Regions from separate parts of the Streptococcus sp. HN38 genome, predicted to be linked through region 1. Evidence: predicted binding sites of a transcription regulator. Region 1 holds the regulator's gene; the other holds the start of a gene.

Region 1 (11,855 bases):
TCTATCGAAAAACCACGTCGCATCATGCTTATGGTTCAAGCTGGTCCTGGTACAGATGCAACCATTCAAGCGCTCTTGCCACACTTGGATGAAGGTGACATCTTGATCGATGGTGGTAATACTTTCTACGAAGACACTATCCGTCGTTCAAAAGAATTGGCAAACTCAGGTATTAACTTCATCGGTACAGGTGTATCTGGTGGTGAAAAAGGAGCCCTTGAAGGTCCATCTATCATGCCTGGTGGTCAAAAAGAAGCTTACGAATTGGTGGCAGATGTCTTGGAAGAAATTTCAGCAAAAGCACCAGAAGATGGAGCACCATGTGTGACTTATATCGGTCCAGATGGAGCTGGTCACTACGTAAAAATGGTACACAACGGTATCGAGTATGGCGACATGCAATTGATTGCGGAGTCTTATGACCTCATGCAACACTTGCTCGGTTTGTCTGTTGATGAAATGGCTGACATCTTTACTGAGTGGAACAAAGGCGAATTGGATAGCTACTTGATTGAAATCACAGCAGATATTTTGAAACGTAAAGACGATCAAGGTCAAGATGGACCAATCGTTGATTACATTTTGGATGCGGCTGGTAACAAGGGAACTGGTAAGTGGACAAGTCAATCATCACTTGACTTGGGTGTGCCACTGTCATTGATTACAGAATCTGTATTTGCTCGTTATATCTCAACCTACAAAGATGAGCGTGTGGCAGCAAGCAAGGTCCTTCCAAAACCAGCTCCGTTTGCATACGAAGGCGACAAGGCTGAATTGGTAGAAAAAATCCGTCAAGCATTGTACTTCTCAAAAATCATGTCTTATGCACAAGGTTTTGCACAGTTGCGCGTAGCATCAAAAGAAAACAACTGGAACTTGCCATTTGGTGAAATCGCAAAAATCTGGCGTGCAGGTTGTATCATCCGTGCTCGCTTCTTGCAAAAAATCACAGATGCCTACGGACGTGATGAAGACTTGGCAAACTTGCTCTTGGATGAGTATTTCCTTGATGTAACAGCTAAGTATCAACAGGCAGTTCGTGATGTTGTTGCCTTGGCAGTTCAAGCAGGAGTTCCTGTACCAACTTTCTCAGCAGCTATTACCTACTTCGATAGCTACCGTGCTGAAAACTTGCCAGCGAACTTGATTCAAGCACAACGTGACTACTTTGGTGCTCACACTTATAACCGTAAAGATAAAGAAGGAATCTTCCATTACGACTGGTATAGCGAATCAAAATAGAAAAGATGGGCGTGGAAGCGCCCTTCTTTCTAGTCATAATACGATTCCTACACCATTTGAAAGAATAGAAAAGGATGGATAATGGCTAAGAAAATTTTGATTGCTGGTAAAGAACGCAATCTCTCGCATTTTGTTTCCATGGAATTGCAGAAAAAAGACTATCTTGTTGATTATGCATCGACAGGGAAAGAGGCTATGTCCTTGGCACATGAAACGGATTTTGACTTGATTCTGATGAGTTTTCAGCTTTCAGACATGTCCAGCAAGGAATTGGCTACAGAACTATTAGCGATAAAACCAGCCACGGTCATGATTGTGGTAGTTGAGCCGACAGAAGTTAGTCAATATGGGGAAGAAGTCCTCTCTTATGCTGTTTCCTACGTAGTGAAGCCCTTTGTCATCAGTGATTTAGTGGAGCAAATCTCTGCGATTTTTCGTGGTCGTGACTTTATTGATAATAATTGTAAACAGGTTCACATGCATGCGGCCTATCGTGATTTGAAGGTTGATTTTCAAAATCGAACAGTGACTCGAGGTGATGAATTGATTAATTTGACCCGCCGAGAGTATGATCTGTTGGCGACCTTAATGAATAGCCCAGAGCCTGTTAGTCGAGAACAACTTCTTGAGCGTGTTTGGAAATATGAAGCGGCTTCTGAGACCAATGTCGTCGATGTATATATTCGCTATCTACGTGGTAAACTGGATTTGCCACATCAAGATTCATATATAAAAACAGTTCGTGGTGTCGGATATGCCATGCGCGATTGATTTAGAGTAGAGAGGAGGGAGTGAGAAAGAACTCTATTTTTCAAAAATGAGTTCGTCAACAAGTCTTTATTTCTAGTTGTCGAGCTGAAACAGTCTATTCCCAGACTGTTTCACTCCCACCCCCGCACAGCTCAAACTGTCTGGGGGACAGTTGGAAGTTGGAAATAGAGCGAACAAAGTTCGCTACAAAACTGTCTGGGAGATAGTTTGAGGTTGGAGATGAAGCGAACTCTGTTCGCATCAGTCGTAGAGGTCAGATTTTGAGTGTGAAACGCGAATTTCTGAGATTTGCTTCGCAAATCTTATCTCCAACCTTTAACAGTCCACTGGACTGTTAAACCCAATCAACCACTGCGCTGAGATGTTGACACGAACTTTGAAAAGAGAGGTTGGTCTTTTTGTCCAGCCCCTCTTTCTTTTTCTATAAGCGTGTGATAAAATAGTAGCCAATAAGTAAGAATGGAAAAGTTATGAATACATCATTTAAAGAAAAAGTCATATTAATACTCTTATCTGGAGCGACATTGTTAGCTGTTCTCAACTGGTCTAGTATTTATGGGGCTATTCAACAATTATTAGGCAGTATGAATTCGCTTTTTATTGGAGCTATTTTTGCCTTTATTCTCAATGTTCCCATGAAAAAATTAGAAGATCAGTTTGAAAAAATTTCTTTTTTAAAGAAATCCAAGCGGTCTTTGGCAATTGTTGGAGTATTAATTGGATTTGCTTTAATTGTGACGGGACTGGTGGTGATTGTTCTTCCTACATTGGTGACGACTGTTTCAGAACTGGTTTCGGTTAGTAGCACAGCCATTCCAAAATCGGTAAATGCCCTAACTAATTTTCTTGAATCAAATGGTCTTTTGTCGGGACAAATCGGAGACCAGATTGCCAGCTTTTTGGATCAGTTGAAGAATTTAACACTTATTTCAAGTTTGGTTACACCGATTTTATCTGGCTTGGTGTCCAATGTGACGGGGATTTTTTCGAACACTATGACGTTGATAATGGCTTTCTTCTTCACTCTAGCGATTTTAGGGAGCAAGGAACACTTGCAGGCGATGACGAGAAAGTTCTTGCAGGCTACCTTGCCAGAGAAGGCTGTCAGAGTAGTGAACTATATTGGAGAAGTTATTGTTGATACCTATGACCGATTCTTGATGAGTCAGATTGTTGAGGCGTGTATCATTGGGACACTTGTCTTTGTTAGTTATTCGCTCTCAGGAATTCCTTATGCCAGCATGGCTGGTATTTTGGCTGGGGTCCTATCATTTGTACCTTATATCGGTCCCTTTTCAGCGTGTTTGATTAGTGCTCTCTTTGTGGCGGTACAAAATCCGCTCTTGGCACTCTGGTCTATCGTACTCTTCCAGATTCTTCAGTTGATTGAAGGGAATGTGATTTACCCGCGCGTGGTTGGTCAATCAGTTGGTCTTCCGACTCTCTTTACCCTGGCTGCAGCCTTGATTGGTGGTAATTTGTTTGGCTTGCTTGGAATGGTCTTCTTTACCCCAATTTTTGCGGTTGTCTACCGCTTGGTTCGTGAATGGGTTGCCAGTCGATTGAAGAAGCAAGATGAATTATTGGTAGAAAGTGAGTAATTCTCGCTTTCTTTTATTTTTGTCATTTTTATGCTATACTGAAGTGATAAAGTTTATGTAGGAGAAAGAGTATGCGTTGTCCAAAATGTCAGAGTTTGAAATCAAGTGTCATTGATAGTCGTCAGGCTGAAGATGGCAATACCATCCGTCGTCGTCGTTCCTGCGACCAATGTGGTCAACGTTTTACCACCTATGAACGGATTGAAGAGAAAACTCTAGTCGTTGTAAAAAAAGACGGAACTAGAGAGCAGTTTTCACGTGAAAAGATTTTCAATGGGATTATTCGTTCTGCTCAAAAGCGCCCTGTGTCAACCGATGATATTGATGAAGTGGTGAATCGGATTGAACAGAAGGTTCGAGCACAAGGTGATAGTGAAATAGAATCCGATGTCATTGGGAATTTGGTAATGGAAGAATTGGTCGAATTGGATGAAATCACCTATGTGCGTTTTGCATCGGTTTATCGTTCTTTCAAAGATGTTGGAGAGCTAGAAAATTTGCTTAAGCAGATGATTTCCAAAGGAAGTAAGGTAAAACCGGGAAAAAAAGATGAAACCAAATGATTTATTTGCCTATATAAAAATCAGCCCGTTTACACCTGATATTGTCAGTCTTAGCCAATGCTACCAGCCGATTATCGGTTTTGATGCATTAGCGCTTTATTATTACTTTTATAGTTTTGCCGATCAAGGGCAAGGACGTTACAAATGGACTGTCATTCTCAATCACATGGATTTTGGGATGAATCGTTTGGAGAAGGCTCTGGATGTTCTGACTGCCATGGGGCTCCTAGAACTCTATCGTGCAGATGAATTAACAGGTTTGGCGCTACAAGCCCCTCTGACCGTAAAAAGTTTTCTAGCGAAACCCTTGTATAAGAACTTGTTAGCAAGGAAGATTGGGGAGTCAAGCATGGAGAATCTACTTGTTCATCAACCCAATCAAGAACAAAATATCTCAAAAACATTTTCTCAGGTCTTTACTATGGATGGGCAGGCTCCAGTTGTTTTTGAACCGAAACATGATTTTGACTGGTCTGCCTTCAAGGCATTAATGGCTAAAGATAAGCTTCTTTTTCAGGATGAAGCTGAGGATGTTATTGCGCTTAGTTACATAGCAGAGCAGGCAGGGTGGACCTGGTTGGAAACCTATCGGCAGGCTAAAGCAACAGCTATTGGACAGACCATCTCGACCAAACGCTTGCAGCAGTCACGTCAGTCATTGCCAACAGAAAGCGCCAACCTCACTGCCCAAGAACAAGCAATTGTTCGTGAAGCGAAATCAAAATCCAGCCTAACCTTCCTGTCCTTTATCAAGGAGCAACGCAAGGCAGCGGTGACCGCAACAGAACGAAAATGCTTGACGGATTTGGCCAATTTGGGTATGCTTGACGAAGTCATCAATGTCTTGGTCCTCTATACCTTTAACAAGGTGGACTCAGCCAATCTCAATGAAAAATATGCCATGAAATTGGGCAATGATTTTTCCTACAAGGGAATTGGCAGTGCAGAGGCAGCTGTTCTTTACCTAAGAGAGTTGAAGACAGGTCAGCCACAAAGTAAACCCAAGCAAGAAACCAAAACCAATGTGCCTGAGTGGAGTAAGGAAGAGGTTCAGCAAGGACAAACGCAGGAAGGTCAAGCCAAGCTGGCGGCTCTTTATCGTGAATTAGAAGAAATGGAAAACAAAGGAGGTAGCTGATGAAATCAGTTCAAGACAGGTTGTCGCAAACAACCAATCCAAGTCCAAAATCTTATCAGCAACTCTATCAGGAGATAGTGAGTGATCCTGAAGTCGCTGCTTTTATCAAAAAAGAAGGTTTGACCCAGCAGGAAATCACCCTCTCCATTTCTAAGTTTTTGGAATATATCAGTCAGCGTGACCTCTTTGTCAAACAGGATGAATCCTATATTGCCAAGGGGTATCAACCTGTTTTGGTTATGAATGAGGGCTATGCGGATGTGTCCTATCTTGAGACAGAGGAATTGGTCGAATACCGTCGTTTGGAAGCTATCAAGAACCGTATCCAGCTTATCAATATGCCGGCAAGTTTGAAAAATGTAACCGTGGCGGATATTGATAAGAGCGATGAAAATCGTGTGGAAGTCATGTTAGCCATTGCGGATTTTGTCAAACGTTTTGAAGAAAAGCCAAAAGGTCTTTACATCTATGGCAATTTCGGTATTGGTAAAAGTTATTTGATGGCTTATTTAGCCAATTTGTTATCCAAAACTCATCTTCAATCAACTACCATGCTCCACTATCCGACCTTTGTTGTCGATATAAAAAATGCTATCAAAGATGGTTCTGTCAAGGAGCGGATTGATGAAATTAAGATGGCTCAAGTCTTGGTGCTAGATGACATCGGAGCGGAGCAACATAGTCCGTGGGTACGTGACGATGTTCTACAGGTCATTCTGCAATACCGTATGCAGGAAAATCTGCCGACCTTCTTTACGTCCAATTTCTCCTTTGATGATTTGGAGCGTCATTTCGCCTCTGGCAAGTCTGGTGATGAGACCTGGCAGGCCAAACGGGTTATGGAGCGGATTCGCTATCTGGCTCGCGATTTGCATTTGAAAGGAAAGAATCGCCGATGAATGAAACCATTGATTTGATGCTGAACCATACTTCCGTCCGTCGTTTTACGGAAGAGCCCATTGAGGCGGAACATTTACAAGCTATTATCACAGCGGGGCGGGCAGCGTCTAGCTGGAAGAATTTCCAGTCTTATTCCATCATTGTGGTGCAGTCGGAGGAGAAAAAACAGGCTCTCTATGATTTGGTGCCCCAGCCAGCTATCTTGCAGGCTCAGGCTATTTTACTCTTTGTGGGCGACCATAATCGTGCCAGCAAGGCGGCTCAACTCCATGGTTCAGACTTTGATGCCAAAGGAACAGAGAATCTCCTGATTTCTTCTGTTGATGCGAGCCTAGCAGGGCAAAACGCCCTCTTGGCAGAGGAAAGCTTAGGTTACGGTGGCGTATTTATCGGTATGATTCGCCATAAGGCCTTGGCAATAGCAGAGCTGTTCAACTTACCAGACTATACCTATCCAATTTTCTGCATTGCCCTGGGTCGACCAGCCCAAAACCATCCTGTTAAACCACGTTTGGAAAGCGAAGCCATTGTCTTTCAGGAAGAATATGTGGAGCAAGGCGTGGAAGTAATCCAAGCCTACGACCAAGTTCAGACAGACTATGCAGGTGCCCGTCAGACAGAAACCTGGTCTGAGCGTATGGTTGCCCAGTTTGGTCAGCCAGAGCAGCCTGAAACGAGGGCTGTATTAGAAAAAAATAAACTATTGTAAGTTATAGTCTTTTTATTTGCTTTTAGTACTCGCTCAAACTGTCTGGGAGACAGTTTGAGATTGGAGATAAAGTGAACCAAGTTCACATCAAAAGCTGCAGATAGTACTGGAGTACGGCAAAGCGAGTTCAAATAATGATGACATTATTTGAAGTTGGAAATAGGGAAACGAAGTTTCCTCATGCGTCGACGTAATAAAAGATAAACGAAAACGACTATATTAGAAGAGGAGGAGCTATGGCTCTACCAACTATCGCCATCGTTGGCCGTCCCAACGTTGGTAAATCAACACTATTTAACCGTATTGCGGGGGAACGCATTTCTATCGTAGAAGATGTGGAAGGTGTGACCCGCGACCGTATTTATGCTACTGGTGAGTGGCTCAATCGCAAGTTTTCCCTAATTGATACAGGTGGTATCGATGATGTGGATGCTCCTTTCATGGAGCAAATCAAGCATCAGGCTGAGATTGCCATGGATGAAGCGGATGTTATCGTCTTTGTCGTATCAGGCAAGGAAGGTGTGACCGATGCGGATGAGTACGTATCGCGTATCTTATACAAGACCAACAAACCAGTTATTTTGGTTGTCAATAAAGTCGATAACCCAGAAATGCGTAATGACATCTACGATTTCTATTCACTCGGTCTTGGTGATCCTTATCCAGTATCTTCTGTACATGGTATCGGAACAGGGGATGTCCTGGATGCTATCATTGAAAATCTTCCGGTCCAAGAAGCAGAAGAAAATCCAGACATTATCAAGTTCAGCTTGATTGGTCGTCCCAACGTTGGGAAATCCAGTCTTATCAATGCTATTTTGGGTGAAGAGCGCGTGATTGCGTCGCCTGTTGCTGGAACGACTCGTGATGCGATTGATACACACTTTACAGACCCAGAAGGTCAAGAATTTACCATGATTGATACTGCAGGGATGCGCAAGTCTGGTAAGGTCTATGAAAATACCGAGAAATACTCTGTTATGCGTGCCATGCGTGCCATTGAACGTTCGGACGTCATATTGATGGTTATCAATGCAGAAGAAGGCATTCGTGAGTATGACAAACGCATCGCAGGTTTTGCCCATGAAGCTGGTAAGGGAATGATTATCGTGGTCAACAAGTGGGATACGCTTGAAAAAGACAACCATACCATGAAGCAGTGGGAAGACGATATTCGTGACCAGTTCCAATACTTGTCTTACGCACCGATTATCTTTGTGTCAGCCTTGACCAAACAACGCTTGCATAAGTTGCCTGAGATGATTAAGGCCATCAGTGAAAGTCAGAATACCCGTATTCCATCGGCTGTTCTCAACGATGTTATCATGGACGCCATTGCCATTAACCCGACACCGACTGACAAGGGGAAACGTCTCAAGATTTTCTACGCGACACAAGTTGCGACCAAGCCACCGACCTTTGTGGTCTTTGTCAACGAAGAAGAGCTCATGCACTTCTCCTATATGCGTTTCTTGGAAAATCAAATCCGCAAGGCCTTTGTATTTGAAGGGACACCGATTCATCTGATTGCACGGAAACGGAAATAAAGAGGGTAACCTCTTTTTTCTTTGCAATTATTCGTAAATATGCTAGAATGGACTTGGAGGTGTTGGTATGGTAGCGGTTCCGATTTGGCGTTCTTTTTTGATATTGCTGTCTTTTTCATCATTTTTTCTTGTATTTTATGAAGACAGTCAGTATAAACCTTTCGGCTTTCGTTATTGGCTGGGACTAGTAGCTTGCATCTGGCTCAATTTTGTGACTTTGGCATCCTATTTTATCGCCTTTACTGGTGGTTCAATTATGGTCTATCATCAGTATAAACAGCCATTGGTTGTGATATTCCTTTTTTGTCTATTCGTGGCTAGTATGCTAACCTTACTTTCCTTTAAGGCTATCAAGATGATGATTCGACGAACCAAGTATTATCGACGGGTAAGAAAGGTAGGCTAGTATGGAATTTTTTGGTGAGTTACTAGTTGAGTTTTTGACTGGTCTAGCAGACTTCGATGAAAAGAAACACCCTCCCTTTGGAATTCGCTATTGGCTGGGCTGGTTGGGAGTTCTGATTCATGTCTTACTCCTTGCCTTGCTTACCTGTGTGACTGTCTTCTTTTTCAAGTTTTTCTTGGATGGAAAAGGCTTGATTAACGTAGTAGTGGCAGTTGTTTTCCTGCCATTTGCCCTATTTTGGCTTTGGAAAAGCGGAAAAACAATCTTGAAAATGTGGCAAGCAACGATATATTATTTAGTTATTCATTAGAGACACCAGTTTACCAGCTGGTGTTTTTTGATACCTATTTAAACAATTCAAATTGAAAATATGCTATAATGAAAAGATAATATTTTAGATATATTTTACAGAAGAGCTGATGATTGGTTGAAGGATAAAGGAGTTAGAATGGGTCGCATGATGCCAGGGCGGATTCGCCAAGAAGGAATTGATTTGTACGAGGCTGGAAAACTAACTGTTCTTCATAGTGAGAATGGAAAGATGGTGCTGGATATTGCTGGTGAGCGCTTTACTTACGGCGATGCAGATAGCGATTTACAGTGTAGTTGCCAGTTATTTCAAAGTAAGGGCTACTGTCAACACCTAGCTGCCACGGAGTATTTTTTAAAAAATGATGCCTCAGGCAAGGATATGAAGCAGTCTTTGAAAGAAGATGGTGAACAACATAAGGAAACCGTCCGTCGGACATATTTTGGCGGTCTCTTTTTAGATGAAATTTTGCGGCCAGAACCTGAATTGGGGATTAAGTATCAGTTATCAGTTGAAGGGAGCTTATTGCCCTATGATCGTCAGATAGATTGGACCTTGAAAATGACCCGCTTGCCAGATACACGTTCGTATATTGTGCGGGACATCGGAGCTTTTTTGCGCATTGTGAAAGCCAACGGTCACTATCAGATAGGTAAAAATTATTATGAGCAAGTTACTTATGAAAATTTTGATGAACCAAGTCAGGCTCTCCTGGATTTTCTCTGGGCCTTGGTACCAGAGAAAGTTGGTATAGATTCGGATATTCTTACTCATTTTGGACGATATTTTCGTCTGCCACAAGCCTATTTTGAGGAGGGGTTAGAGCTGTTAAATCAGCTAGAACATTTTAACTTTTCCTATCAACAGCAGTCCTATTCCTCCTTGATGGTTCTTCCATTGACAGGGGAGGAAGGGCTCTATCATTTTGAGGTGACCGTTCACACGCAGATGATTGAAATGGTTATTCACGAAAAAACAGTCCGACCTCTTTTTCATGGGCGCTATCTCTTAGTAAATGGCACGGTTTATAGTGTCAATCGCCATCAAGAACATCTGATTTACCAAATTTCCGAACTTGTTCCAACCGAATCAGGTTTGAGAAAAGTGCAGGTGGATTTCCCTGACCAAAATCGTCTGGCTTTAAGCTTGCTAGATTTGCAGACAATTGGGACTGTTAAGGCACCTAAACGCTTCATCATTCATGATTTCAAGCCAGAATTTCATGTTCAGATGGAGGCAAATGACAGTTTATCACTCCAATTGGTTTTGGATTTTGATGGACGTCAGGTAAGGAGTGAAGAGGATTTGGCTCTCCTGCCTTTTGCCAGCCATTTCCAACATTTGGAGAGGGTCTATCAGGCTATTCGTTTAGCTGGCTTTAGGGGGACATATCATGCCCAGAGAGCGGCTCTTAGTCAGCAGGAGCTCTATCCATTTTTCCAACAACAATTGCCTATATTACAAAAAATGGGGCAGGTTCATCTAGCAGAAAGGCTCCAGGCTTTATATATTGAAGCCAAACCTCAATTAGAAATTGTGCGTAACGGCTCACTTTTGGATATTTCGTTTGACTTATCAGGTATTGAACAATCTGAAATCGATCAGGCGATTACAGCCTTGCTGAATCAAGAGGATCACTATACTAGCCCGAGCGGTAAGGTATTTGTTTTTGATGAGGAAACTAAGAAAATCAGTCAAACCCTAATCTATCTGCGGGCTCGTCATGGTAAGGAGGGGCAGGTACAAGTCCATGCTCTTGCCGGTTACCAATTGGCTCAATCCTTGTCACAATTCAACCAAGTCAGTTTCTCCAAGGAATTTGAGGAAATGGCAAGCTATCTAGCTCAGCCAGATTTGTTCCCGCTTCCTGATGCGGAAGTAACAACGTCGCTTAGGGATTATCAGCAGACAGGGCTTAAGTGGTTGACTATGCTGGATACGTATGGTTTTGGTGGAATTTTAGCTGACGACATGGGGCTTGGAAAGACCTTGCAAACTATCGCCTTTCTGTCCAGTCGGATGACAAAAGATTCCAAAGTTTTAATATTGGCACCGTCTAGCTTGATTTATAACTGGTTAGATGAGTGCAAGCGGTTTGCTCCAAGTTTAGATGTGGCGGTTGTCCATGGAAACAAGGACCAGCGTGAAGAGATCATTGCCAATGGTTACCAAGTCTTAGTTACCTCCTATCCATCCTTCAGACAGGATGTTGCACTCTATAGACAGGAACGCTTTGACTACCTCATTTTAGATGAGGCGCAGGTCATGAAGAATGCCCAATCTAAGATTGCACAGCTACTGCGTGAGTTTGAGGTTGGTAATTGCTTTGCCCTCTCAGGTACGCCGATTGAAAACCATTTGACGGAACTCTGGTCCATTTTCCAAATTGTCTTACCAGGTTTATTGCCAGGCAAACAAGACTTCGGTAAATTAGCAGCCAAGGACATTGCGCGGACCATTCAACCCTTCGTTCTCAGACGTCATAAGGAAGACGTTCTTCAGGAATTGCCTGATTTGATAGAAGTCAATGTACTTAATGAACTAACAGATGAACAAAAAGCCATCTACCTAGCCCAGCTTCAACAAATGCGGACTCAAATAGCTGGCGCAGATGATGCTCAAATCAATCGTAGTAAGATAGAAATCCTATCAGGAATTACTCGCTTAC
Region 2 (11,855 bases), 490 kb from region 1:
GATAGTGTTAAAGCAGCTGAAGTTGCGGTGGCTGATGAGAAACCTATAATTGATTTATATAATGACTATGTAAGCAAAACAGGAAGTCTTTATATTAGTAATTCACAGTATAAGCAAATACGAGATTTAGCTAGAAAAGAAGGATATAGTGTAAATGCATACAGTGATAATTCTAGGGTTGGTGCAGGAAAAAGTGCACGAGTTATCGCTAAATGGATACTCAGAAACAGACAGTTTCTTACGAATATGGTAGGAAAAGTACTTGGACGAAAAGCCGCAGTAAGATTTGGGCATGCGTTACAGTATATCACAGGTCCTTTAAGAGTAATTGATCAAACAATTGATGGTGGTTTATATCAAATTGAGCAGATAATCATAAACGGATTAGTAGCGTCAGGATTAGATAATTGGTCTGCTCGAACATTGGCTGCAGGAGTTCGTGGGATATTAAGTGTATTAGTTTAGGAAGAATAGCTACAATGGATTCAAAAGATACAAAATATATTACAGATAAACTGTTTCAATTGGAACAATTGGTTTTGGATATATATGCTGAACTAGAAAGGCAAAATCCGCAATTTGCTCCGATTAGCTGGTATGTGTATCATCTGGGTTTGGATGATGAGCAGGCCAGTGACATCATGCAGTATTTTCTCTTCCAACAGGATAAACCTCTTGAGGAATTAACGGTTTGGTTGGAAGAGTGGGTTGCGACTAATCGTTACCCTTATCCTCGTGATTTTATTGAGAAGATGGCTCGTCGCTACTATGAAGAAGTCACACGGGCAGTGGATAGGTCGGATGCCAGTCTGTCCTTAGAAGATTTGGAGCAGTTGAAGGTAAGCGGAGCCTTCGATGGGCTAGATGAGTTTGAAGAGTAAAGCTCCAGAGGTTTTTGGTTCCTCGCATAAAAAATGTTGATATAACAGACTAAGTCAGGACAGCTGTTCTGGCTTTTTTGCCGTTTAGCTTAGGAATATGACCACATAGTCAAAAGCCCTTGAAACCAGTTAAGAAATGGTGTTTAATAGGGACAGAAGGGAGAGAATATGAAAGTAAAACTAGCTATATCACCAGAAATTTTGGAAGACTTAGTGACTATTGAAGCACAGGCTATGTCTGAGCAGATTACACAGTTGGTGGCCTATGTTCAAAACCTAGACAAGCAGACATCTAGGCTGACAGTCAAAAAAGGGGAGCAGGTCTATCTTTTGGAGCATGAAGAGATTGTCAGGCTATATCTAGAAGATAGGCTCTTGCAAGTGGAAACAGTAGAAAATGTCTATACTTCCAACCTACGCTTGTATCAGGTCAAGGAAGATTTACCAGCAAACTTCTTACAAATCTCCCAGTCGGAAATCATTCACATCAAGCAACTGGACCACCTCAAGCTGACCTCCAACGGTCTGGTCAAACTGGTCATGAAAAACGGATCAGTTACCTACTCATCCCGTCGCTATCTAAAAGTTATCAAAGAAAGGTTAGGACTATGAAAAAATACATTTTATCAGCCAGTTTAGGCATCGCTATCGGAACCATTATCTCCATTATCACATCAGCCGTCTTCGGACAGGGAACCTATTTTCCTCTAAATCCCTTTTCAACCATGGGGGCTTACTACCTGAGCAACTTTAGTCAAGTAACCGTCATGTTGATTTGTGTAGTTATTTGGGCGGCAATCGGTCTCTTGTTCCAGCTGGCAGACACGATTTTTGAACAGGATTGGAGCCTTCTACGAATGATAGCAACGCATTTTTGCATCACAGCTTTAGGCTTCACACCGCTGGGCATTTTGGCTGGTTGGTTTCCCGTGAAACTTGGGGCTCTTCTCTTTTTCTGGTTTATCTTTGTCTTGATTTACGCTTCTCTCTTTTTCCTAAATTATCGGAAAATGGAGCGGCAGATAAAGGACATCAATGGTCGTTTGTAGTATAATAGCACTATCATTTTGTTGGAGTGTTTTATGAAAATTATTTTGACGATTGTTTATAGCTTGGGAGTGGTGTGGAATACTCTCTATATTGCCTACAATGTCGGTAAACTTCCTTTGTTAAATTTGCTTTGGCCTGCTGTGATTTTAGTGGCCTGTGCTATTAACCTGTACTTTTTATGGACTAGAAAACAAGAGTCAGAATAGGCTCTTGTTTTCATTTGTTTTTCAGAAACGAAGTCTATATTTAGTGTAATTTTTCTATTTTTATATTTTTTTACACAAGATATTGATTTTTATTTTGTGAAGTGCTACACTAATAGAAGTGAAGAATTTTGGAGGTTTGTCAGATGAATGTGCAAGAAAATGTCTTACCGAGTATAGAATTATTGGTTTTGAAACGTGATGGACGGACAGTATCCTTTGACCAGGATAAGATTTTTTCTGCTCTTCGGCGGGCAAACCAAGAATTAGAACATCCTGTTTCAGAGGCAGGTTTAAAAATTGTATTAGAAGCTGTTTTGGCTGAAATTGGTCGCCGATTTGAGAAAGATGTTCAAATTTACGAAATTCAAACGGTCGTTGAACAGGAATTGTTAAAAGCCCATTTGTATGATTTGGCGGAGCTTTATATTCAATACCGAACACGCCGTGATTTTCGCCGTCATCAGGCTACCGATATTAATTTTGAAATTCATAAGCTGCTGAGCAAGGACCAGTCTGTGGTCAATGAAAACGCTAATAAAGATGCGGATGTTTTCAACACCCAGCGGGACCTGACAGCAGGTATTGTCGGAAAGTCTATCGGTCTCAAATTATTGCCAGCTCATGTGGCCAATGCTCATCAAAAAGGGGACATCCATTATCATGATTTGGATTACAGCCCTTATACACCAATGACCAACTGTTGTTTGATTGATTTCAAAGGTATGTTGGCACAAGGCTTCAAGATAGGAAATGCGGATGTAGAAAGTCCAAAATCAATTCAAACTGCTACGGCTCAGATTTCACAAATCATTGCCAATGTGGCCTCTAGTCAATATGGTGGTTGCTCAGCTGACCGTATCGATGAAGTTTTGGCGCCCTATGCGGAGCTCAACTACCAAAAGCATTTGAAAGACGCCAAGGATTGGGTATTAGCAGACAAGCAAGAAGAATATGCGCGTGCTAAAACGCAAAAAGACATCTATGACGCTATGCAATCTTTGGAGTATGAAATCAACACCCTTTTTACTTCCAATGGACAAACACCCTTTACCTCACTCGGTTTTGGGTTAGGGACATCATGGTTTGAGAGAGAAATTCAAAAAGCGATTTTGAACATTCGTATCAAGGGTCTAGGGAGAGAAGGTCGTACAGCTATCTTTCCTAAGCTGATTTTCACAGTTAAGCGTGGCTTGAACTTGGAGCCAGATTCTCCAAACTATGACATCAAGCAATTGGCGATTGAATGTGCGACCAAGCGTATGTATCCAGATATGCTTTCTTATGATAAGATTGTTGAGTTGACAGGTTCCTTCAAGGTACCAATGGGCTGTCGCTCTTTCCTTCAAGGTTGGAAGGATGAAAATGGCCAGGATGTGACATCTGGTCGTATGAACCTAGGTGTCGTAACCGTCAATTTGCCACGGATTGCCATGGAGTCCGCTGGAGATAAGGATAAGTTCTGGGAAATCTTTGCAGAACGTATGGCCATTGCCAAGGATGCCCTGATCTATCGTGTGGAACGAGTGAAAGAGGCAACCCCGGCCAATGCTCCAATTCTCTATCAATATGGGGCATTCGGAAAACGCTTGGCTAAGACAGACGCAGTAGATGAAGTCTTTAAAAATCGTCGAGCAACCGTATCTTTGGGGTACATTGGTTTGTATGAAGTCGCAACAGTATTTTACGGTGGCGAATGGGAGACCAACCCAGAGGCAAAAGATTTCACGGTGGATATTATCAAGAAAATGAAAGCCTTGGTTGAAGATTGGTCGGATGAATATGGTTATCATTTCTCAGTTTATTCGACACCATCTGAAAGCCTGACAGACCGCTTCTGCCGAATGGATACGGACAAGTTTGGTCTGGTTGAAAATATCACCGACAAGCAGTATTACACCAACTCCTTCCACTACGATGTGCGGAAAAATCCGACTCCCTTTGAAAAATTGGATTTTGAAAAGGTCTATGTGGAGGCGGGTGCCAGCGGTGGCTTTATCCACTACTGTGAATACCCTGTACTGCAACAAAATCCAAAGGCCTTGGAAGCTGTTTGGGACTATGCTTATGACCGTGTTGGTTACTTGGGAACCAATACTCCGATTGACCATTGTTACGCTTGTGATTTTGAAGGTGATTTTGAGCCGACGGAGCGTGGCTTCAAGTGTCCAAGTTGCGGGAATAGCGATCCTAAGTCGGTGGATGTTGTTAAACGAACTTGTGGTTATCTAGGCAATCCACAGGCCCGTCCGATGGTAAAAGGCCGTCACAAGGAAATTTCGGCGCGTGTGAAACACATGAATGGGTCGAGCTTATAAGTAATAAACAGACTATGTAGAGCTTCCACAGTTCCAGTTAGCTGTGGAAGTTTATTATAAACGAACAAGAGATAAAAAAGAGGAGAAAACAATGGGAAAATATCAATTAGACGCTAAGGGGAAGGCCCTGGTGACACGCTATCATGAGAAGAATTCTAATGTGAAGCAGGATAAAAAAGCGCGTGTGCAGGAATTGCTCAAACAAGCAAAAAATAAGAAAAAATAGTATGGACTATACAGATATTAGTATTCTCCATACCAATGATATGCATTCCTACATGGAGAATTTTCCAAAGAAGGCGCAACTGATTGCGAACATTCGGGATGGTAATGAGAAAAAGGGGATTCCGACCTACAGACAGGTCTCCACCCTCAGATGTGGGGCATTGTCCAAAGCGGTGAGGATCTTTTGGTCAATGGCAGAGCTGTCGAGCCAGATAGGGTCTATCAGATTGTGACCAATTCCTTTGTTTGGAGCGGTAATGACAACTATGACGATTTCCACAAGGCAGAAATTGTGCAGGACTTAGGACTGGATACGGACATTATCAGCGATTTTTTCAAAAGACAATATGGAGACTAGAATGGAATTAAGAAGACCAACTATAGCGGATAAGGATACGATTTTAGACATGCTAGCGGAGTTTGAAACGGCAGGCTCTGCTATGGATGGAGGCTTTATCTCCAAAGAGGTCGACTTTGAAGACTGGATTTTGAGAAATCAAGACTATGAGGCAGGCATCAACCTGCCAGAAGGATTTGTTCCCTCTATTCAGTATGTGTCATTTGACCAGACAGGTCGAGCCCTTGGTTTTCTCAGTCTACGCCTACGGCTCAACGATTTCCTGCTCAATAAAGGCGGTCACATCGGTTATTCCATTCGCCCGACCGAGCGAGAAAAGGGCTATGCCAAGGACCAGTTGCGACTAGGTTTGCAGGAAGCCGCAACCAAAAATATTTCCAAAGTCCTCGTGACCTGCTCGATAGACAATCAAGCTAGTCGTCGTACGATTGTGGCTTGTGGCGGTAGCCTAGAAGACGTCCGCGAAGGAGTAGAACGTTACTGGATTGGCTAAAAGAAGGAGGCAGCTATGACGGAGCAGACCTGGAACAATCCCAAACCATGCGAGTGGAAGAGTGAGGAACTCAGTCAGGGACGGATTATGGACTACAAGGCCTTTAACTTTGTGGACGGCGAAGGCGTGCGGTGCTCCCTCTATGTCAGCGGCTGCCTCTTTCACTGTCCAGGCTGTTACAATGTTGCCACCTGGTCCTTCAAGGCCGGGATTCCTTACACCAAGGAGCTGGAAGACCGTATCTTAGCAGACTTGGCCCAGCCCTATGTGCAGGGGCTGACCCTCTTGGGTGGGGAGCCTTTTCTCAATACAGGCACCGTCCTCCCCCTCGTCAAGCGAGTTCGGACGGAATTGCCAGACAAGGATATTTGGTCTTGGACAGGCTACACATGGGAAGAATTGATGCTGGAAACGCCAGACAAATTAGAACTGCTTAGCCAGTTGGACATTCTCGTAGACGGCCGCTATGACAAAAGCAAACGCAACCTCATGTTGCAATTTAGAGGATCGACCAACCAACGCATCATTGATGTGCAGAAATCATTGCAGGAAAAACGAGTTGTCCTGTGGGATAAGTTAAAAAAATAGCCCTTCACAATGTGAAAGGGTTCTTTTTGACAAATTCACTCAAAAAACGAGAAAAAGCCTTGATAAATCAAGACTTTCCTCATATCAACCAATATCCTCCCTGTAGGGATCGAACCTACGACCCACGGATTAAGAGTCCGCTGCTCTGCCAGCTGAGCTAAGGAAGGTAAAAAATAAAAATGCTGTATTGGTACCGGTTATTCAAAGATTGTATTGATCCCGCACGCTAGAAGCAGGTGGGTGACGTGTTTCTGACTTAGTTGCTTCTGGGTGTACCAGCCTGCATACTGCCAAAAGATCTTTGTCTCCCTAGTAATACAAAAATAGTCGGTCAACACATAGGTATGAATTCGTATACCACAGCAGTTCTTATTTATGATTTAATATTACCACATTTTTTGAAAAAATCAAGAGGAAAACGGCAAAAAAATGAAAACGGTATCAACTTTTTTTCTTGTTTTGTTTTAGATGCTTGATTTTTTCTTGGGTCATGCCCAAGGCACGCTCGTATTTGCCGGTGTCGTTGGCGGTGAAGTAGTCCGCATTTAGTAACTTGTCGGGCAGGTATTGTTGGTCCACCCATTTTTCAGGATAGGCATGCGGATACTGGTAGCCAATAGCATTTCCCAGCTCCTTACTACCAGCATAATGACCGTCCCGCAGGTGATTTGGGATGGGCAGATGACCGTTTTTCCGCAAATCAGCCAGAGCTGCATCCATAGCCAGATAGGCAGAATTGGACTTGGGTGAAAGAGCCAAATCAACGACCACGTTGGCAATCAAAATCCGTGCCTCTGGAAAGCCGATTTTCTGGGCAGCTTCGAGGGCTGTCACCGTATGAATTTGTGCCTCTGGATTGGCCAAGCCGATGTCTTCGTAGGCAATGACCGTCAAGCGACGAGCCAGACTAGGCAGGTCTTCCGCCTCAATCAAACGAGCGGCGTAGTGGAGGCTGGCATTGACATCGCTACCCCGAATGGATTTTTGCAGGGCGGAGAGGATGTCGTAGTGGGCATCGCCGTTCTTGTCCATGCTGATGTAGGACTTTTGCAGGCTATTTTCTACAGCGTCCAGATCAATGTGGCGGCTACCGTCGTCACTTTCCTTGGTCGAAAGTACAGCTAGTTCCAGCGAATTGTAGGCGGCCCGAAGGTCACCGTTTGTCGCATTTGCTAGGAAATCCAGAGCCTCAGGTTCAATGGTGACGGGGAAGTCAAAACCGCGTTCGCTGTCTGTCAGAGCCAATTCCAAGGCCTGTCGGATATGGCTGGTTTGCAAGGGTTGTAATTCAAAAATCTGCACCCGACTGCGAATGGCGGGTAAAATAGAGAAAAATGGATTTTCCGTCGTTGCTCCAATCATGATGATATTGCCGTTTTCCAAAAGAGGGAGTAGGAAGTCCTGCTTGGTCTTGTTGAGGCGATGAATCTCATCGAGCATGAGAACCAGACCGCCAGAAAACTTGGCTTCTTCCGCAATCTCCTGCAGGCGTTTTTGGTTGTCGGTCGTGGCATTAAAGGTCCGAAAGGCATACTTGGTCGTGCCAGCAATGGCAGAGGCGATCGAGGTCTTGCCAATCCCTGGCGGACCGTAGAGAATCATGGACGACAGCATATTGGCATCAATCATGCGGCGGATAATCTTTCCAGGGCCGACCAGGTGTTCCTGACCGATGACCTCATCAATGGATTTGGGCCGCATACGAAGAGCGAGATTGGCTGGCATAGGCTTCCTTTCAGTACATTTATGGTATAATCATTATACTACAATTTTAGGATTTGGAGAGAAACGAAATGACTGAGTTGACAGTGAGTGTTTTGGAAGAATACTTGCGTGACCATTATGGGACGACAGTTCCAGAGCAAAGTCTCTTTATGAAATTGGTGGAAGAAATTGGTGAAGTGGCAGAGCTGCTGAACAAGCGTGCAGGCCGCAAGATGATGGACGGCGAAGAAGACAGCTCTGCTCGTTTGGCAGAAGAATTAGCTGACGTTATTTACTATGCTGTAGCCTTAGCAGCGGTAAATCAACTAGATTTAACCAAGTCCATTTTGGAGAAAGACAAACGGGCTTCCGTCAAATATGGTCGAGAAATAAATTTATTGGAATTTATCGTCATTTAGTTTTTCTTTTATTACGTCGTTAACTCGCTTTGCCGTACTTCAGTACAGCCTACAGCTCGTTGCCTAGTACTAAAAGTAAACTAAAAGACTATATAGAAAAGAGGAAATAGAATGGCGAAACATGGCTTTTTAGATGTGCTGGAAGTGGCACTGGACAAACATTTTACTTATGATTATGAGCTCAACTGGGACAAGAAAAACCATGCTGTTGAGTTGGCTTTTATCTTGGAAGCACAAAATGTGGCTGGGATTGAAACGGTGGACGACGAAGGCAATGCGTCTTCTGAGGATATTTTCTTGGAGGAGTATGTCCTTTTCTACAACCAGGACAAGTCTCGCTTTGACGAGGAAGACTACCTGGTCGCTCTGCCATTTGACGCCAAGAAGGGCTTTTCGGCAAAGTTTCTGACCTACTTCGCAAGCTTTCTCAAGGACACCGCAGACCAAGGCCTAGATGACCTCATGGACTTTTTGGCGGACCCAGAAGCCCAAGAATTTGCCATTGCATGGGATAGCGAGGCTTTTGAAAAAGGCAGAGCAGACTTGGTGGAAGGGGAATTTTACCCATATCCGAGGTATTAGGAGGTTGGAGCAATGGTTAACCGTAGCAAAAATATCAATATGTTCTTGATGGATGGTGAAGTAACTGGGAAAATCAAATGTACCTTATCCAATTGGACGGGAGTTATTTTCAAAATACCACGCATTCACTTAGGGGATTTGAAAGAACGTTCGGAGATGAAGCAAAGTGGTATCTACTTTCTTTTGGGGTATGATGATGAAAAGAGAAAAGATATTACTTACATAGGGCAGGCTACGACTCGTAAAAATGGAGAAGGAGTGCTGCTCCGTATTCAAGAGCATACACGTGATAACCATGCGGATTATTTTAATGATGTGATTGTACTAACAACTCAGAACAATTCCTTTGGTCCAACAGAAATCAGCTACCTAGAAAATAAATTTACTCAGCTTGCCAAGGAGGCGGGGCGTTTTATAGTGAAAAATGGTAACGAACCCAATCCAGGAAATGTAACGGAAGAAAAGCAGTCAGAATTGGATGAAGTCGTTGATAATACCATTACGATTATTGGAACTTTGGGGTATCGTTTATTTGTTCCAATGGTGCAAAATGTGCCTAATGACAGGGAGACGACAGATGCATCGAGTCAGTTGCTTTATTTAAAGCGAAAAAGTAAAAAATCAAACACAGAAATTCAGGCGACTTGTAAGCAAACTACAGAAGGATTTGTTGTGTTGAAAGGGAGTATGATAGAAACTATTGATTCTCAAAAGATACCATCTGTTTTAAAGGAACGACGAGCAGAGTTACAGAATAGCGGGGTGATAGTTGATGGTCTTCTACAAGAAAATCAACTTTTTAATAGCCCTTCTTATGCAGCTGGATTTGTGCTTGGAATGCATACAAATGGTCGAACTGACTGGAAAGATAGAGATGGTCGAACCTTGAAAGAATTAGAAGAGACAATATAGGTTTGGTCTGAGAGAATGAAAGGAAACAAACATGAACTCATGGCAAGAATTAACGATTCACGTGCATCGTGATGCAGAGGAAGCAGTTTCAAATCTCATGATTGAAACGGGTAGTCAGGGGGTGGCGATTAGCGACTCGGCTGACTATGTGGGACAGGAGGACCGTTTCGGTGAACTCTATCCTGAGGTGGAGCAGTCGGATATGATTGCGATTACAGCCTACTATCCTGATACTGTAGATATTGAGGAAGTTAAGGCAGACTTGGCTACTCACTTGGCGGATTTGACAGGCTTTGGCTTGGAAACAGGTCAGATTAGCTTAGAAAGTCAGGAATTGGCAGAGGAAGACTGGGCGGACAACTGGAAGAAATACTATGAGCCAGCTCGCATTACCCACGATTTGACTATTGTGCCGTCTTGGACTGACTATGAGGCTACTGCTGGTGAAAAAATCATCCGCCTGGATCCAGGCATGGCTTTCGGTACGGGGACCCACCCGACCACCAAGATGAGCCTTTTTGCTCTTTCTCAGGTCCTGCGTGGTGGTGAAACGGTCATCGACGTCGGTACAGGTTCAGGTGTCCTTTCCATTGCTAGCTCCCTCCTAGGTGCCAAGGAGATTTATGCCTATGACTTGGATGAGGTGGCGGTGCGTGTGGCCCAGGAAAACATTGACCTCAACGCCAATACTAGCAATATTCATGTCGTGGCGGGCGATTTGCTTCGTGGCGTTGACATTAAAGCAGAAGTCATCGTTGCCAATATCTTGGCGGATATTCTCATCCATCTGACCGAGGATGCCTACCGTCTGGTCAAGGACGAGGGCTACCTAATTATGAGCGGCATCATCGCGGACAAGTGGGACATGGTACGAGCATCGGCGGAGGCAGCAGGCTTCTTCCTTGAGACACACATGATTCAGGGCGAGTGGAATTGCTGCGTATTCAAGAAAACGGCTGACCGCTCAGGTGTGATTGGAGGCTAGGATGCAGCAGTATTTTGTCAATGGCAGAGCACCGCAGGGCGTGTTCCAGATTAGCGATAAGGACACTGCCAAGCATATGTTTTCTGTCATGCGATTGCAGGCAGATGACCAGATTGTCCTGGTCTTTGATGACGGGATCAAACGCTTGGCACGGGTAGTAGATAGCCAGAACCAATCTGTTGAAATCATCGAAGAACTGGCAGACAATGTTGAATTGCCCGTTTCCGTTACCATTGCCATGGGCTTTCCCAAGGGAGATAAGTTAGAATTTGTCGCCCAAAAGGCAACGGAATTAGGCATGGCAGCCCTCTGGGCCTTCCCAGCGGATTGGTCTGTGGTCAAATGGGATGGCAAAAAACTGGCAAAAAAAGCAGAGAAGCTAGAAAAAATCGCCCAAGGTGCAGCCGAACAGAGCAAACGCAATCGCATTCCAGCAATTCGCTTGTTCGAGAAAAAAACGGATTTCCTAGCCCAGCTGGCAGGCTTTGACCAGATTATCTTAGCCTACGAAGAGGCCGCAAAAGAAGGCGAACAAGCCAATCTAGTAAAAATCTTGTCAGGCTTAGAAGCTGGACAATCAGTTCTGGTTATCGTCGGTCCAGAAGGCGGCGTGTCGCCTGAGGAGGTAGCCGCATTTGAAGGAGCAGGAGCGGTCAAGACAGGTCTTGGACCTCGTATCTTACGAGCGGAGACGGCTCCCCTCTACGCCCTTTCTGCTATTAGTTACGCGACGGAATTGTTGAGGTAAGGTCATGTTTGCTTTAGGAACGATTATCAATACGGTCGCCATTGCCCTAGCAGGTGTGCTAGGGTCTTGGTTTGGTCACTTGCTTAAAGAACGCCATCAATCAGGTTTAACGGTGGCGAGCGGGCTAGCTGTTTTATTTTTAGGAATTTCAGGTAGTTTAGAAGGACTGTTGACAGTCGTTGACGGTCAACTCAAAAGTCAAAACAGCATGCTTTTGGTCCTTAGTCTAGCCTTTGGGACTTTGATTGGGGAAGTCCTCCATATCGAAGGCTGGTTTGAAAGGCTGGGTGTTTGGCTCCGTGAAAAATCGGGAAACAGCCAAGATGGCCAATTCTTAGATGCTTTCCTGACAGCTTCTTTGACCGTCTGTATCGGTGCCATGGCCATAC

What was found. The regulator NrdR, encoded in region 1, represses ribonucleotide reductase genes. The targets are predictions, from matches to a motif close to ACACNATATATNGTGT.
Region 2: nrdD (anaerobic ribonucleoside-triphosphate reductase) is a predicted target of NrdR. The motif match lies at 2,210-2,225, and genes of this name have one in related genera.

Annotation. Positions count from the first base shown of each region.
Region 1 covers NZ_CP116604.1:1,941,082-1,952,936, reverse strand. The annotation lists gene gndA (NADP-dependent phosphogluconate dehydrogenase) at 1-1,242, shown strand, start outside; gene PHA78_RS09500 (response regulator transcription factor) at 1,324-2,013, shown strand; gene PHA78_RS09495 (AI-2E family transporter) at 2,484-3,614, shown strand; gene nrdR (transcriptional regulator NrdR) at 3,686-4,177, shown strand; gene PHA78_RS09485 (replication initiation/membrane attachment protein) at 4,164-5,315, shown strand; gene dnaI (primosomal protein DnaI) at 5,315-6,214, shown strand; gene PHA78_RS09475 (nitroreductase family protein) at 6,211-6,924, shown strand; gene der (ribosome biogenesis GTPase Der) at 7,161-8,471, shown strand; gene PHA78_RS12490 (hypothetical protein) at 8,539-8,877, shown strand; gene PHA78_RS09465 (hypothetical protein) at 8,879-9,187, shown strand; gene PHA78_RS09460 (DEAD/DEAH box helicase) at 9,326-11,855, shown strand, end outside.
Region 2 covers NZ_CP116604.1:2,434,214-2,446,068, reverse strand. The annotation lists gene PHA78_RS12075 (hypothetical protein) at 1-465, shown strand, start outside; gene PHA78_RS12070 (hypothetical protein) at 480-881, shown strand; gene PHA78_RS12065 (LytTR family DNA-binding domain-containing protein) at 1,050-1,493, shown strand; gene PHA78_RS12060 (DUF3021 domain-containing protein) at 1,490-1,930, shown strand; gene PHA78_RS12055 (hypothetical protein) at 1,964-2,137, shown strand; gene nrdD (anaerobic ribonucleoside-triphosphate reductase) at 2,281-4,452, shown strand; gene PHA78_RS12045 (hypothetical protein) at 4,544-4,678, shown strand; gene PHA78_RS12040 (5'-nucleotidase C-terminal domain-containing protein) at 4,829-5,035, shown strand; gene PHA78_RS12035 (GNAT family N-acetyltransferase) at 5,037-5,528, shown strand; gene nrdG (anaerobic ribonucleoside-triphosphate reductase activating protein) at 5,544-6,116, shown strand; tRNA gene PHA78_RS12025 (tRNA-Lys) at 6,211-6,283, opposite strand; RNA gene ssrS (6S RNA) at 6,292-6,485, opposite strand; gene PHA78_RS12015 (replication-associated recombination protein A) at 6,558-7,841, opposite strand; gene PHA78_RS12010 (MazG nucleotide pyrophosphohydrolase domain-containing protein) at 7,910-8,239, shown strand; gene PHA78_RS12005 (DUF3013 family protein) at 8,351-8,821, shown strand; gene PHA78_RS12000 (GIY-YIG nuclease family protein) at 8,834-9,733, shown strand; gene prmA (50S ribosomal protein L11 methyltransferase) at 9,765-10,718, shown strand; gene PHA78_RS11990 (16S rRNA (uracil(1498)-N(3))-methyltransferase) at 10,720-11,466, shown strand; partial or broken gene PHA78_RS11985 (DUF554 domain-containing protein) at 11,471-11,855, shown strand, end outside.